Regions from separate parts of the Streptomyces sp. BHT-5-2 genome, predicted to be linked through region 2. Evidence: predicted binding sites of a transcription regulator. Region 2 holds the regulator's gene; the other holds the start of a gene.

The links. The regulator HspR, encoded in region 2, represses chaperone genes until heat shock. The targets are predictions, from matches to a motif close to TTGAGNNNNNNNNNCTCAA.
Region 1: the regulator HspR is predicted to act here: its motif matches at 6,496-6,514, upstream of lon (endopeptidase La).

What each region holds. Positions count from the first base shown of each region.
Region 1 is NZ_CP081496.1:2,819,651-2,827,337, forward strand. Features, by position in the region: gene K2224_RS12575 (multifunctional oxoglutarate decarboxylase/oxoglutarate dehydrogenase thiamine pyrophosphate-binding subunit/dihydrolipoyllysine-residue succinyltransferase subunit) at 1-1,182, opposite strand, end outside; gene K2224_RS12580 (ATP-binding protein) at 1,420-2,544, opposite strand; gene K2224_RS12585 (response regulator transcription factor) at 2,541-3,281, opposite strand; gene K2224_RS12590 (spermidine synthase) at 3,365-4,135, opposite strand; gene K2224_RS12595 (rhomboid-like protein) at 4,384-5,250, shown strand; gene K2224_RS12600 (pentapeptide repeat-containing protein) at 5,476-6,348, shown strand; gene lon (endopeptidase La) at 6,537-7,687, shown strand, end outside.
Region 2 is NZ_CP081496.1:1,309,723-1,317,409, reverse strand. Features, by position in the region: gene dnaK (molecular chaperone DnaK) at 1-125, shown strand, start outside; gene grpE (nucleotide exchange factor GrpE) at 122-808, shown strand; gene dnaJ (molecular chaperone DnaJ) at 854-2,029, shown strand; gene K2224_RS05710 (heat shock protein transcriptional repressor HspR) at 2,031-2,486, shown strand; gene K2224_RS05705 (hypothetical protein) at 2,556-2,960, opposite strand; gene K2224_RS05700 (pyridoxamine 5'-phosphate oxidase family protein) at 3,367-3,771, opposite strand; gene K2224_RS05695 (Uma2 family endonuclease) at 3,817-4,398, opposite strand; gene clpB (ATP-dependent chaperone ClpB) at 4,601-7,309, shown strand; gene K2224_RS05685 (YbjN domain-containing protein) at 7,427-7,687, shown strand, end outside.

The DNA of each region.
Region 1 (7,687 bases), 1.5 Mb from region 2:
CGGCTCGTAGGGGATCCGCAGCGACTTGAAGATGTCGTCGAAGAAGTCGTTCTCGCCGAGCAGCAGCTGGCTCATGATCCGCAGGAACTCGCCGGAGGCGGCGCCCTGGATCACCCGGTGGTCGTAGGTGCTGGTCAGCGTCATGACCTTGGAGACGCCCAGCTTGTTCAGGGCGTCCTGCGAGGTGCCCTGGAACTCGGCCGGGTAGTCCATCGAGCCGACGCCCATGATCATGGACTGGCCCGGCATCAGACGCGGCACGGAGTGGACGGTGCCGATGCCGCCGGGGTTGGTCAGCGACGCGGTGACGCCGGTGAAGTCGTCCATGGTGAGCTTGTTGTCCCGGGCCCGGCGGACGATGTCCTCGTACGCCTGCCAGAACTCGAAGAAGCTCATGGTCTCGGCCTTCTTGATGGCCGCGACCACCAGCTGGCGCTCGCCCTTCGCCTTGACCAGGTCGATCGCCAGGCCGAGGTTGATGTGCGGGGGCTTGACCAGCGTCGGCTTGCCGTCCTTCTCCGCGAAGGAGTTGTTCATCGACGGCATGGCCTTGAGGGCCTGCACCATCGCGTACCCGATGATGTGCGTGAAGGAGACCTTCCCGCCGCGGGCGCGCTTGAGGTGGTTGTTGATGACGATGCGGTTGTCGAACAGCAGCTTCACCGGGACCGCGCGGACGGACGTGGCCGTCGGCAGCTCCAGGGACGCGCTCATGTTCTTCGCCACGGCAGCCGAGGGGCCGCGCAGCGTCACCAGCTCGGGGCCCGCGGGGGCCTCGGCGGGCTGCTCGGCCGCCGGCTTCGCCACGGGCTTCGCGGGGGCGGTCTTGGCCGGGGCCGCCGCGGCCGGCTTCGCCGGGGCCGCCGCGGCCGGCTTCGCCGGGGCCGCCGGCTGGGCCGCAGGGGCGGCGGGGGGCTTCGGCGCGGCCGCGGGGGCCGGGGCCGACGGAGCCGGGGCGGGGGACGCTGCCTCCGCGGGCTTGGCCGGCGCGGTGGCTCCCCCCGGCTTGTAGTCGGCAAAGAAGTCCCACCAGGCTCGGTCTACCGAGTTCGGGTCCTGGAGGTACTGCTGGTAGATCTCATCGACGAGCCACTCGTTGGGCCCGAACGCGGCAGCGGGATTCTTCCCCTGCTCGCCCTGTTCGGTCGAGACACTCGCACTGTTGGGGGACTGTAGCGACACGGCGGCAACCGCCCTCTTCCGCTTCCTAAGGTGGTGGACAGCGGGAATAAAGGCTACGCCTCTTGTGACCTTTGGTGCAGTCCGGGAGGGCCACTCGTCGCGCACGTCACATTCACCGAAGGGTTTCAGGGCCTGACATGGCGGGAAACACACGTGGTTTGCCCGTGTGCGGGTAGCACTCATGGCCGTAGCACCCCGGAATGAGTGCTCCCACCACCGACCCTACGTCAGACCACGTCAACCCCGGGATGACTCCTGCCCCGGAAGAGTGACCCGGATCCGGCAACCCCGGGGTGATTCGGCCACCCCGATCCGTCCGCCGTGCAGGTCCACCGCCCAGCGTGCGATCGCCAGGCCCAGTCCGGTGCCGCCGTCGGTGCCCGGCCCCGAGGGGCGCGGCCCGCCGCGGTTGAACCGCTCGAAGACCCGGTAGCGCTCCGACTCCGGGATGCCCGGGCCCTCGTCCTGCACCTCCAGCACCAGGCCCTCGGGCCCGTCGCCGCGGCGGGCCCGGACCGTGACCCGGCCGTGCCGCGGACTGTGCTTGATCGCGTTGTCGATGAGATTGGCCACGACCTGGTGCAGCCGCTCGGCGTCGGCGTACGCGGTCAGCTCCGGCGGGGAGACGTCGAGGTGGAGATGGACGTCCGTACGGGTGTGGGTGCCCGAGCCGGCGAGCCCGGAGAGGGTGGCGGCGCCGCGGCTCATGTTGGCCTCCTTGAGCACCCCCGAGAGGTAGGGCCAGACCTCGAAGCGGCGGGTGTGCAGCGGCACCACGCCGTTGTCCAGCCGGGAGAGGTCCAGCAGGTGCTCCACCAGCCGGCCCAGCCGCTCGGTCTGCTTCAGTGCCGTCCGCATGGTGTCGGAGTCGGGCTCGCAGACCCCGTCGACGACGTTCTCCAGCACCGCGCGCAGCGCCGCGATGGGGGTGCGCAGCTCGTGCGAGACGTTGGCGACCAGTTCCTTGCGGTGGGTGTCCACCGCCTCCAGGTCGGCGGCCATGCGGTTGAAGGCGTCGGCGAGGTCGCCGAACTCGTCGCGGCGGTCCGCGCGCACCCGGCGGGTGTAGTCGCCGTGCGCCATGGACCGGGTCACGTCCGTCATCTCACCGAGCGGGGCGGTCAGGCCGGTCGCCACGAACTGGGTGATCAGCAGCGAGGCGATGATCGAGAAGACCGTGATCACCCGCAGCTCGGTGGCCGAGTGCATCGCCACGAACACCAGCAGTGTGGTGATGATCACCGACACGATCACCAGCGCGCCGAGCGCCGCCTTGACCGAGCGGTACGGGTCCAGCGGCCGCAGCGCCTCCCAGACCCGGTCCCACAGGGCCCGCGCCCGCGGCCGCCACCCGCCGGTCATGCGGGCGGGGTCTCCAGGGCGTAGCCGACGCCGTGGACGGTGCGGATCCGCTCGGCACCGATCTTGCGGCGCAGCGCCTTGATGTGGCTGTCGACCGTCCGCGTGCCCGAGGCGTCCGCCCAGTCCCAGACCTCGGCCAGCAGCTGCTCGCGGGAGAGCACCGCGCGCGGGGTGTTCGCCAGGCAGACCAGCAGGTCGAACTCGGTCGGCGTCAGGTGGACGTCGGCGCCGCGCACCCGGACCCGGCGCTGGGCGTGGTCGATCTCCAGCTCGCCCAGCCGCAGGATGCCGCTGCGCGGGGTGTGCGCGGCCAGCGCGGCCCGCTCGACCCGGCGCAGCAGGACGTGCACCCGGGCGGCCAGCTCCCGCATGGAGAACGGCTTGGTCATGTAGTCGTCGGCGCCGACGCCGAGGCCGACCAGCATGTCGGTCTCGTCGTCGCGTGCGGTGAGCATCATCACCGGCACCGGGCGCTGCGCCTGCACCCGGCGGCACACCTCCAGGCCGTCGAAGCCCGGCAGCATCACGTCCAGGACGAGCAGGTCGGGCTGCCACGCCTCGGCGGTGTCGACCGCGGCCGGGCCGTCGGTGGCCGTCTGCACCTGGAAGCCCTCGGCGCGCAGCCGGGCCGCGATGGCTTCGACGATCGTCGGATCGTCCTCCACGACCAGGACCCGGCGCTGGGCGCCCGGCGTGGCCGCGGTGGTGCCGCCCTGGGTTGTCTGAGTCTGGTCCATCGCCCGCCCCTGCATGTGCCCTGCGTGGTCGCGTCTTGCTGGGCAGCAGCGTAAGGGCATGATGTGACAGTCGGCTACGCGCCCTACGCGGACCGGAGCGCCAGGTGGACGACGTCCGGGACTCCTCGGGCAACGGGGATCTCTTCGGTCCGTACACCCTCGAAACCGGCATTTCCCAGCGCCCGTTCGAAGTCCCGCGACGGCTGTGCCGACCACACGGCGAGCACTCCGCCGGGGGTCAGGCGGTCCCGGCAGGCGGCCAGTCCGGCGGGGGAGTACAGGCTGTCGTTGTCCTTGGTGACGGTCCAGTCGGGGCCGTTGTCGATGTCCAGGCACAGGGCGTCGTAGGCGAGTTGGCCGGCTCGGCCGCGTTCCGGGCGCAGGTGCGCGACCAGGTCGGCGTGCCGGATCTCGGTGCGCGGATCGGCCAGCGCGCCCCCCGACAGCGCCGCCAGCGGGCCGGTGCGGTGCCAGTCGATCACCGCCGACTCCCGCTCCACGACGGTGATCCGGCCCCAGCGCGGCTCGGCTGCGGCCCGGGCCAGCGAGAAGCCCACGCCCAGTCCGCCGATCAGCACCGAGGGGGCCGCGCGGTCCGGTGGCAGGGCCGCCAGCGCGGCGTCCACCAGCAGCCGTTCGGAGCGGCCGTCGGAGGTGTCCATGAGGAAGCAGCCGTTGGCGATGATCTCGTACACCGGGCCGCTTTCCCCGTGCCCCGTAAGGGCGTTGGGGTTTTCGGCGGCTGGGCCCCGCCGTCGCAGCACCACCTCTCCGTAGGGGCCCTCGCGGCGGTCGAGGGTGTGTACGGCCGGCTCGTCGCCGGCGGCCGGAAGCCAGGGGTGAACGGGAGCCATGCGGCCATCTTGGCCAACGCCGGGCGGCTCGGTCCAACGGTCGGCGGGCGGGGGAGCATCAGTGCGCGCGGCGACAGCCGCTCCGGTGGAGCCGGTGCCTGCACCGGGGCGCGCGGCGGCCGCCACGCCGACGCGGCGCATCGCACGGAGGTTGAGGGCTGTGAGGGATATCACTCACACAGCTGACTCATGGGTTGGCCGTGCAAAGTGGACCGCGGACGGTGCGCGGGTGGCGGAAGGGACCGGGGATGGCGAGTGCGGTGGAGGTGGCCGGCGGCGCGCCGGCCTCGGAGGGCGTGGGCGGCGAGGGCGCTCCGGTGCTGCTGCCCGGGGTGCCCCGGCAGCGCGGGGGCGCGGCCGCGGCCGCCGCCCCGGTCGCCGCGGCCGAACCGGTCGAGCCGCCCGCATCGGTCGCCCCGGCCGGCCGCCGCGCCGCGGGCCCCCGCCTCCGGCGGCTGCTCCCCACCCCCACCGGCACCCCCTTCACCTTCTGTTACGCACTGCTGCTCGTGGGCACCTCGCTCTACGCGGAGCACGGCGACCCCTCCGTGGTGTCCGCGCTGCTCCAGGGCTCCAGTACGGACGTGGTGCACCTCACCCAGGCACCGCTGCCGGTGCTGATCGCCAGCGCCCTGTGGAGCGCCGGCGGACTCGCCTCGGGCTTCGCCGTCGCCTTCCTCTTCGTGCTGACCGCCCTGGAGCGGCGGATCGGCGGGGTGCGCACCGCGACGGTCTTCTTCGGCGGGCACGCGCTGGCCACCCTGGCGACCGAGGTGCCGGTCGCCTTCTCGGTCGCCGCCGGGGAACTGCCGGAGAGCTCGCTGCACCGCCTCGACTACGGCATCAGCTTCGGCGTGATGACCTGCATCGGGGCGCTCGCCGGGCTGCTGCCCGCCTGGGGGCGCTGGCCGCTGCTGGCGGTGGGCGGCTTCCAGGCGCTGAGCGGCCTGCTCGACTACGTGGACCCGATGACCGACTGGGGCCATCTGCTCTCACTCGCCCTGGGCGTCGCCGCCTGGCCACTGCTCCACTACTGGTGGCGGCAGCGCACCGGGCCCGCGCCACTGCCGGGCGACCTGGGCCACCCGGCGCTGCGGGCGGCGCGGGTGCCCTAGGGCGGGTCGTCAAACTCCCGCCCCCCGGGCGGACGACGGGAGTTCGACGACCCGCCCTAGGGGCGAGGGGATGCGGCCCCCGGCCCACGGGGGCGCTCCGTGTCGCCGCTGCCGGGGCGCCCGGACGATGTGCCGGACGACCTGCCGGGCTGCGATCGCGGAGAATGGGGCCTTCGCGGGTGTCGTGACGAAGGGGCCCGCCGGCCGCAGGAGCAGAGAAGAACCGTGTCGCACGAGCGCCGCCGACCCGCCGAGGACCGCCCGTCCGCCCCGCCGCAGAGCCCGGACGGCCCGGACGCCGCCCGGCTCCCGCTGCTCTCCGACTGCGGGAACTGCTTCGGGCTGTGCTGTGTGGCGCTGCCGTTCGCGCGGTCGGCGGACTTCGCCCTGGACAAGGAGGCCGGGCGGCCCTGCCCGAACCTCCAGGACGACTTCCGCTGCGGCGTCCACCGGGACCTGCGGCAGCGCGGCTTCTCCGGCTGCACCGTCTTCGAGTGCTTCGGCGCCGGGCAGAAGGTCTCCCAGGTCACCTTCGGGGGGACGGACTGGCGGAGCGCGCCGGAGACCGCCCGGCCGATGTTCGACGCGTTCGCCGTGATGCGCCAGCTCCACGAACTGCTCTGGTACCTGACCGAGGCGGTCGCGCTGCCCCCCGCCCGCCCGGTGCGCGACGAGTTGCGTGCCCTCCTGGAGAGGACCGAGCGGCTGACCCTGGGCACCGCCGAGGAACTGGCCGCGCTGGACGTGGCCGCCCACCGCGGTGCGGTCAACGTCCTGCTGCTGCGGGTCAGTGAGCTGGTCCGGGCGAAGGTCCCGGGCCGGAAGAAGGAGCGGCGCGGCGCGGACCTGATGGGCGCGCGCCTCAAGGGCGCGGACCTGAAGGGCGCGAACCTGCGCGGGGCGTATCTCATCGCCGCCGACCTCCGGGGCGCCGACCTGCGGTCCGCGGACATGATCGGCGCCGACCTCCGGGACGCCGATCTGCGCGGCGCCGACCTCACCGGCAGCATCTTCCTGACGCAGGCCCAGGTGAACGCCGCCCGGGGCGACGCGGCCACCAGGCTGCCGCGCGGTCTGCGCCGCCCCGGCCACTGGTAGCGCCGGCCCTCCCCTCCGGCCGGGGCCCACGCCCCGCGCCCCGCGCCCGTGCCTCGCGCGCCACGCCCCTTGCTGCGCAACCGAGTTGCCCGCGGCTGATCGCTCAGAGCGAACGCGCCTCGGGGAACAATGGCGGGACCCTCAGCATTGAGTGGGTAAAGCTCAACTTGCTTGCCGAAGGGGAGATCATGACTGCTGAGTCTGCTCGGTCGACGGAGTCCACCTCGCTCACCCTGCCCGTGCTGCCCCTCGACGACGAGGTCGTCCTGCCCGGCATGGTGGTGCCCCTGGACCTGTCCGACGCCGAGGTGCGCGCCGCGGTGGAGGCCGCCCAGGCCGCCGCCCCCTCGGGCGGCAAGCCCCGGGTGCTGCTGGTCCCGCGGATCGACGGGACGTACGCGGCGATCGGCACGCTCGGGCGGATCGAGCAGGTGGGACGGCTGTCCGACGGCGATCCGGGAGCCCTCATCCGGGGCCTGGGCCGGGTCCGGATCGGCGCCGGCACCACCGGCCCGGGCGCCGCGCTCTGGGTGGAGGGGGCCATCGTCGAGGAGAAGGTCCCCGACCCCCTCCCCGGAGCCGTCACCGAACTCGTCACCGAGTACAAGGCGCTGGCCACCAGCTGGCTGCGCAAGCGCGGCGCCTGGCAGGTCGTGGACCGCGTCACCGGCATCGACGACGTCCCCGCACTCGCCGACAACACCGGGTACCTGCCGTTCCTGACCGGCGAGCAGAAGCTCCAGCTGCTGGAGACCGCCGAGCCGGTCGCCCGCCTGAAGTACGCCACCGAAGTGCTCCGCTCCCACCTCGCCGAACAGGACGTCGCCGAGTCCATCGCCAAGGACGTCCAGGAGGGCGTCGAGAAGCAGCAGCGAGAGTTCCTGCTGCGCCGTCAGCTGGAGGCCGTCCGCAAGGAGCTGCGCCAGCTGAACGGCGAGAACGCCGGGAACGCAGCCGGGGAGCCCGACGACTACCGCGCCCGCGTGGAGGCCGCAGACCTGCCGGAGAAGGTCCGCGAGGCGGCTCTGAAGGAGGTCGACAAGCTGGAGCGGGCCGGCGACCAGAACCCCGAGGGCAGCTGGATCCGCACCTGGCTCGACACCGTCCTGGAACTCCCCTGGAACGAACGCACCGAGGACGCCTACGACATCGCCGGCGCCAAGGAGGTCCTGGACGCCGACCACGCGGGCCTGGAGGACGTCAAGGAACGGATCACCGAGTACCTGGCCGTGCGCAAGCGGCGCTCGGAGCGCGGGCCGGGACCCGTCGACGGGCGACGGGCGGGCGGGGCCGTGCTGGCGCTCGTCGGGCCGCCGGGCGTCGGCAAGACGTCGCTGGG
Region 2 (7,687 bases):
AGGGCGCGGCCGGCGCCGAGGGCGCGCAGGCCGGCGGCCAGCAGGCCAAGGCCGAGGACGACGTCGTCGACGCCGAGATCGTCGACGACGAGAAGCCCAAGGACGCCAAGGGTGGTGCGGCGTGACGGAGGAGACCCCGGGCTTCGAGGAGAAGCCCGACGTCCCTTCCGATGCCGCTCCCGAAGACGCGGCACGGGCCGAGTCCGCCGACAAGGCGGGCTCGGCCCCGGCCGGGGACGTCCACGACGTAGCGCTCCAGGCTCAGCTGGACCAGGTGCGCACCGCGCTCAACGAGCGCACCGCCGACCTCCAGCGGCTCCAGGCGGAGTACCAGAACTACCGCCGCCGGGTGGAGCGCGACCGCGTGACGGTCAAGGAGATCGCGGTCGCCAACCTGCTCTCCGAGCTGCTGCCGGTGCTCGACGACATCGGCCGGGCCCGGGAGCACGGCGAACTGGTCGGCGGCTTCAAGTCGGTCGGGGAGTCGCTGGAGACCGTGGTCGCCAAGCTCGGCCTGCAGCAGTTCGGCAAGGAGGGCGAGCCCTTCGACCCGACGATCCACGAAGCGCTGATGCACTCGTACGCGCCGGACGTCACGGAGACGACATGCGTCGCCGTCCTGCAGCCCGGGTATCGCATCGGTGAGCGCACGATCCGCCCCGCGCGGGTCGCGGTCGCCGAGCCGCAGCCGGGCGCACAGGGCGCCAAGTCCGCCTCCGACGAGGAGGGCAAGGGTGCCAAGGGCGGTAAGGGAGCCAAGGGTGCCAAGGCCGCGGACAAGGAGAACGGTGGCCCGGACGAGGGCTGACGCACGGGCCGACATGGGAACCGCCCGGAAGGAGGGACGTCGGGGATGAGCACCAAGGACTTCGTCGAGAAGGACTACTACAAGGTCCTCGGCGTCCCCAAGGACGCCACCGAGGCGGAGATCAAGAAGGCGTACCGCAAGTTGGCCCGGGAGAACCACCCCGACGCCAACAAGGGCGACGCCAAGGCCGAGGAGCGTTTCAAGGAGATCTCCGAGGCCAACGACGTGCTCGGCGACGCCAAGCGCCGCAAGGAGTACGACGAGGCCCGGGCGCTGTTCGGCAACGGCGGCTTCCGGGCCGGCCCCGGCGGGGGCGGGAGCTTCAACTTCGACCTGGGCGACCTCTTCGGGGGCTCGTCCGGTCAGGGCGGCGGCGCCGGCGGCTTCGGCGGCGGGCTCGGGGACGTCTTCGGCGGCCTGTTCAACCGCGGCGGCGGCACCGGCACCCGTACGCAGCCGCGCCGCGGCCAGGACATCGAGTCCGAGGTGACGCTCAGCTTCACCGAGGCGGTCGACGGGGCCACGGTCCCGCTGCGGATGTCCAGCCAGGCGCCCTGCAAGGCGTGCTCCGGCACCGGCGACAAAAACGGTACGCCTCGGGTCTGCCCGACCTGTGTCGGCACCGGCCAGGTCAGCCGGGGCGCGGGCGGCGGCTTCTCGCTCACCGACCCGTGCGCCGACTGCAAGGGCCGCGGCCTGATCGCCCAGGAGCCCTGCGAGGTCTGCAAGGGCAGCGGGCGCGCGTCCAGCTCCCGCACGATGCAGGTCCGCATCCCCGCGGGCGTCTCGGACGGGCAGCGCATCCGGCTGCGCGGCAAGGGTGCCCCGGGCGAGCACGGCGGCCCGGCCGGCGATCTGTACGTGGTCGTCCATGTGGACGCCCACCCGGTCTTCGGGCGCAAGGGAGACAACCTCACCGTCACGGTGCCGGTCACCTTCCCGGAGGCCGCGCTGGGCGGCGAGATCAAGGTGCCGACGCTGGGCGGTCCGCCGGTCACGCTGAAGCTGCCGGCCGGCACGCCCAACGGACGCACGATGCGGGCCCGCGGCAAGGGCGCGGCCCGCAAGGACGGCACCCGCGGTGATCTGCTGGTCACCATAGAGGTCGTCGTTCCCAAGGACCTCGGCGACAAGGCGAAGGAAGCGCTGGAGTCCTATCGCGAGGCGACCGTGGGCCCCGACCCGCGGGCGGAGCTGTTCCAGGCCGCGAAGGGAGCATGAGATGGACAGCCGGGGCGGGCAGCGTCGTAACCCCTATGAACTGACCGACGAATCGCCGGTGTACGTCATCTCCGTCGCGGCCCAGCTCTCCGGCCTGCACCCGCAGACCCTGCGGCAGTACGACCGTCTGGGCCTGGTCTCGCCCGACCGCACGGCCGGGCGGGGCCGCCGCTACTCCGCCCGCGACATCGAACTGCTGCGTACCGTGCAGCAGTTGTCGCAGGAGGAGGGCATCAACCTCGCCGGCATCAAGCGCATCATCGAGCTGGAGAACCAGGTCGCGGCCCTCCAGCAGCGGGTCGCCGAGCTCCAGGGCGCCCTGGAGGGTGCGGCCAGCGCGATGCGGCAGCGGGAGGCGGCGGTGCACGCCTCCTACCGCCGCGATCTGGTGCCGTATCAGGACGTGCAGCAGACCAGTGCGCTGGTGGTCTGGCGGCCCAAGCGGCCCTCCGAGTGAGGCCGCCTGCGACGTGGCGAAGGGCCGGGGTGGTGTGCCCACCCCGGCCCTTCGCCATGCCGCCGGCGGTCAGCAGCCGTTGTACCCCGCCGTCGGCATCGACAGCCGCCGGTGCACATGCGACTTCATCGCCAGGGTGTAGACCGGCTCGTCCAGGTCGGCGGTCTCCAGCCGGACCCCCGCCGCCGCGCACCGCGCGCCGAACTCCTCGGCGCCGTCGATGGCGTACTCCAGCGCCCGCCGGTTGGGCGTGACGAACACGTCGACCAGGCCCTCTTCGACGTCGCGCCACAGTGCGCCGTGGTCGGCGCGCAGCTGGTGCAGGCTGAGCTGGCAGGTCAGGCGGTAGTCACGGGCCGCCGCCCACTGTTTGCACATGGCGTGCTGGCTGCGGTCGTCGACCAGGAACGGATCCTCGTCCAGCTCGGACAGCGGCATCAGGCAGGCGATCGCCGTCACTCGGACCGAGTTCATCGTGCCCTCCGGGGCGTGGCGACTGTGGGGGCGACGATACCCCCGCCGGGGGCCCGGGGTGGAGGGGCGACGCCGGGCGGCGATGCATATCCGCAGGCGTGGCAGATCTTCCAGCCGTCCTGGTTCACGGCCAACTGGCCGCCGCACCGGGGGCAGTTCTCCGCGGACGGCCGGGGGCGGACCGTTCGCCTGCGGGGGCGGCGGCGCGGAACGGTCGTGGTGGTGCTGCCCAATGCCGACGCCATGCGGCCTCCAGCTGCCGTCTTTTTGCCCGGGACAGGTCCGTTGCCGCTCATCGTTGCACGGAGGTGTTCGGTTCCTGTCGTTCCTGAGTACCAGGTGGGCGCGCGGCGGCGGATCCATGGCGTCCGGTTTCGGCCAGGTCCGGACCTGGCCGCGGGCGGCCTCAGGCCCGGCCGAGCGCCCTGGTCACCGCGATCTCGATCATGACGCGGTCGGGGTTGGGCTCCGGGGTCCGGCCGTACCGCTCGGCGTACCGGCGCACCGCGTCGGCCACCGTCACCGCGTCCGTCCGCACTCGGGCGACGCCCTCCAGGGTCGCCCAGCGGCCGCGGTCCACCTGGCAGACCGCCACCCGCGCCCCGTCGGCGCCGGCCGCGAGGATGTTCCTGACCTTGGTGCTGTCCTTGCGCGTGATGATCCGCGCGATCCGCTGCCCGGCGTCGTAGGTCACGCCGACCGGGACGACGTGCGGGGTGCCGTTCGCCCGCAGCGTCGTGAGGGTCGGCATCTGGTACTCGCCCCAGAAGGCGAGGTACTCGGGGGACAGCGCGCTCAGGTCGTGGGCCATGGGGGCCAGGGTAGTGGGGGGCCGGGGCGGGCGGCCCCCGGCCGGTCACACGAAGTCGGCCGTCTCCAGGTCGAAGGAGAAGGGGGCGGGGAGGGGGAGGGGGTCGCCGAAGGGGGCGGAGTGGGTGGTGAGGTAGTCGTCGCCCTTCGGTTCGCTGAAGAGCGTGACCACGGACTTGCCGCGGTCGACGAGCAGATAGAGCGGAATGGCGGCACGTGCGTAGGCGTGGCGCTTGGCGACGCGGTCGTTGCGGGGCTTGCTCGACGTCACCTCGACGACCATGGCGACGCCGTCACTGGGCATCCATGGCTCCGCACCCCGGAAGAGGCGCAACGCGTATGGGGCGATGGTGGCGTCGGGGATCACATGGTCCGCGGGCTGGTCCTCCACGTTGGCAAGGACGAGTCCCTTGTAGCCCGAGATCTGCATGTCGGTTGCGGACCTTCGCGTCACCTGCCTGCCGATGATGCTCAGGTAGTCCTCGTGATCGCCATCCGTGGGTGGTGTCACCACGATCTCCCCCTCGACGAGCTCGACCCGGAACCCCTCAGGGGTGTCCAGGCTGAGAAAGAAGTCCAGGAGGGTTTCCTTGTCCGTGGCCAACGGCTCGTGTGCCATAGCCGTCATGCTGCACCTCCTTGTGGTCGAAGGCCAGTGTCATGGGCCGCCGCCTGCGGAAAGAGGCCGATGGTCGGATCTTCACTCGTAAGCGTGAGCGAATGCCTTGAGTGGAATAGACTCAACTTATCGCACGTTGGCAACGTCAGGATTGGATAGGGAAGCGCGCCGGGCGCCGGACGCACGAGGACACGAGGAGGACCAGGCAGACGTGGACGCCGAGCTGACGAACAAGAGCCGGGAGGCGCTGAGCGCCGCCAGTGAGCGGGCGGTCGCCGCCGGGCACGCGGACATGACGTCCGCGCATCTGCTGCTCGCGCTGCTCGCCGGGCAGGACAACGAGAACGTCATGGACCTGCTGGTGGCCGTCGAGGCGGACGCCGCCCAGCTGCGCTCGGGCGCCGAGCGGCAGCTCGCCGGGCTGCCCAGCGTCCAGGGCTCGACCGTGGCCCCGCCGCAGCCGGACCGCGAGCTGCTCGCCGTCATCGCCGACGCCGCGCAGCGCGCCAAGGAGCTGGGCGACGCCTACATCTCCACCGAGCATCTGCTCGTCGGGATCGCCGCCAAGGGCGGCCGCACCGGTGAGCTGCTGGAGCAGCAGGGCGCCACCGCCAAGAAGCTGCTGGCCGCCTTCGAGGCGAGCCGCGGCACGCAGCGGGTGACCAACCCGGACCCGGAGGGCACGTACAAGGCGCTGGAGAAGTTCGGCACGGACTTCACCGCGGCGGCCCGCGAGGGCAAGCTCGACCCGGTCATCGGCCGGGACCAGGAGATCCGCCGGGTGGTGCAGGTGCTCTCCCGCCGTACCAAGAACAACCCGGTGCTGATCGGCGAGCCGGGCGTCGGCAAGACCGCCGTCGTCGAGGGGCTGGCTCAGCGGATCGTCAAGGGCGACGTCCCCGAGTCGCTGCGCGACAAGCGGCTGGTCGCCCTCGACCTGGGCGCGATGGTCGCCGGCGCGAAGTACCGCGGCGAGTTCGAGGAGCGGCTGAAGACCGTCCTGGCCGAGATCAAGGCCAGCGACGGCCAGGTCATCACGTTCATCGACGAGCTGCACACCGTCGTCGGCGCGGGCGCCGGCGGCGACTCGGCCATGGACGCGGGCAACATGCTCAAGCCGATGCTGGCCCGCGGCGAGCTGCGGATGGTCGGCGCGACCACCCTCGACGAGTACCGCGAGCGGATCGAGAAGGACCCGGCGCTGGAGCGGCGCTTCCAGCAGGTGCTGGTCGCCGAGCCGACCGTCGAGGACACGGTGGCGATCCTGCGCGGCCTCAAGGGGCGCTACGAGGCGCACCACAAGGTCCAGATCGCCGACTCCGCGCTGGTCGCCGCGGCCACCCTCTCCGACCGCTACATCACCTCCCGCTTCCTCCCCGACAAGGCCATCGACCTGGTCGACGAGGCCGCCTCCCGGCTCCGGATGGAGATCGACTCCTCCCCCGTCGAGATCGACGAACTCCAGCGCGCCGTGGACCGCCTGAAGATGGAGGAGCTGGCGCTGCGCAACGAGACCGACGCCGGCTCGGTGGCGCGGCTGGAGAAGCTGCGCAAGGACCTCGCCGACAAGGAGGAGGAGCTGCGCGGCCTGACCGCCCGCTGGGAGAAGGAGAAGCAGAGCCTCAACCGCGTCGGCGAGCTCAAGGAGCGCCTCGACGACCTGCGCGGCCAGGCCGAGCGCGCCCAGCGCGACGGCGACTTCGACACCGCCTCCAAGCTGCTGTACGGCGAGATCCCGTCCCTGGAGCGGGAGCTGGCGGAGGCCGCCCGGGCGGAGGCCGAGCAGGAGGCGGCCAAGGGCGCCGGCGCCGGCGCCGGCAAGGAGTCGATGGTCAAGGAGGAGGTCGGCCCCGACGACATCGCGGACGTGGTCGGCTCCTGGACGGGCATCCCGGCCGGGCGCCTGCTGGAGGGCGAGACCCAGAAGCTGCTGCGCATGGAGGAGGAGCTCGGCAGGCGGCTGATCGGCCAGACCGAGGCGGTCCGCGCGGTCTCCGACGCGGTGCGCCGCACCCGCGCCGGCATCGCCGACCCGGACCGGCCCACCGGCTCGTTCCTCTTCCTCGGCCCGACCGGCGTCGGCAAGACCGAGCTGGCCAAGGCGCTGGCGGACTTCCTCTTCGACGACGAGCGGGCGATGGTCCGGATCGACATGTCGGAGTACGGCGAGAAGCACAGCGTGGCCCGGCTGGTGGGCGCGCCCCCCGGCTACGTCGGCTACGAGGAGGGCGGCCAGCTCACCGAGGCGGTGCGCCGCCGCCCGTACAGCGTGGTGCTGCTCGACGAGGTGGAGAAGGCGCACCACGACGTCTTCGACGTCCTGCTTCAGGTGCTCGACGACGGCCGGCTCACCGACGGCCAGGGCCGCACCGTCGACTTCCGCAACACCATCCTCATCCTCACCTCCAACCTCGGCTCGAACTTCCTGATGGACCCGCTGCTGAAGGAGGAGCAGAAGAAGGAGAAGGTGCTGGAGACGGTCCGGTCCGCCTTCCGCCCAGAGTTCCTCAACCGCCTGGACGACGTGGTCGTCTTCCACCCGCTCGGCACCGAGCAGCTGCAGCGGATCGCCCGGATCCAGCTGGACCACCTCCAGCGCCGCCTGGGCGACCGCCGGCTCACCCTGGACGTCACCGACCGGGCACTGACCTGGCTCGCCTGGCTGGGCACGGAGCCGGTCGCGGACGCCCCGGCTCCGGATCTCTCCTACGGTGCCCGTCCGCTGCGCCGCCTGATCCAGACGGCCATCGGCGACCAGCTGGCCCGCGCCATCCTGGCCGGCGACGTGCTCGACGGGGACACGGTCCGGGTCGACGTGGCCACGGCGGCCACGGCGGCCACGGCGGCCACGGCGGCCACGGCGGCTACCGCCGGCGACGGCGGGCGCCTGTCGGTCACGGCGGTCCGCCCCGCGGCCTGACGGCCGGGCGTCGCGCCACCGCCCCGCCCCCGTACGCGCCGCTCCGCCGCCCCGGGGTTGCCACGACCGGGCGCGTATGGGGGAGGATGGCAGGGACCATACGAAGGGAATTCCACGGTGAGCATCGACCCGTCCTCGATTCCGAATTTCGGGGGCCAGCCCGAACCTCAGCCGTCGGGGCCTGATGGTCCCGTCGTCCCCGACCAGGACCTGGTCAAGCAGCTCCTTGAGCAGATGGAGCTGAAGTACGTCGTCGACGAGGAGGGTGACCTCGCCGCCCCGTGGGAGCAGTTCCGCACGTACTTCATGTTCCGTGGTGAGGCGGAGCAGGAGATCTTCTCCGTCCGTACGTTCTACGACCGCGTCCACGGCATCGAC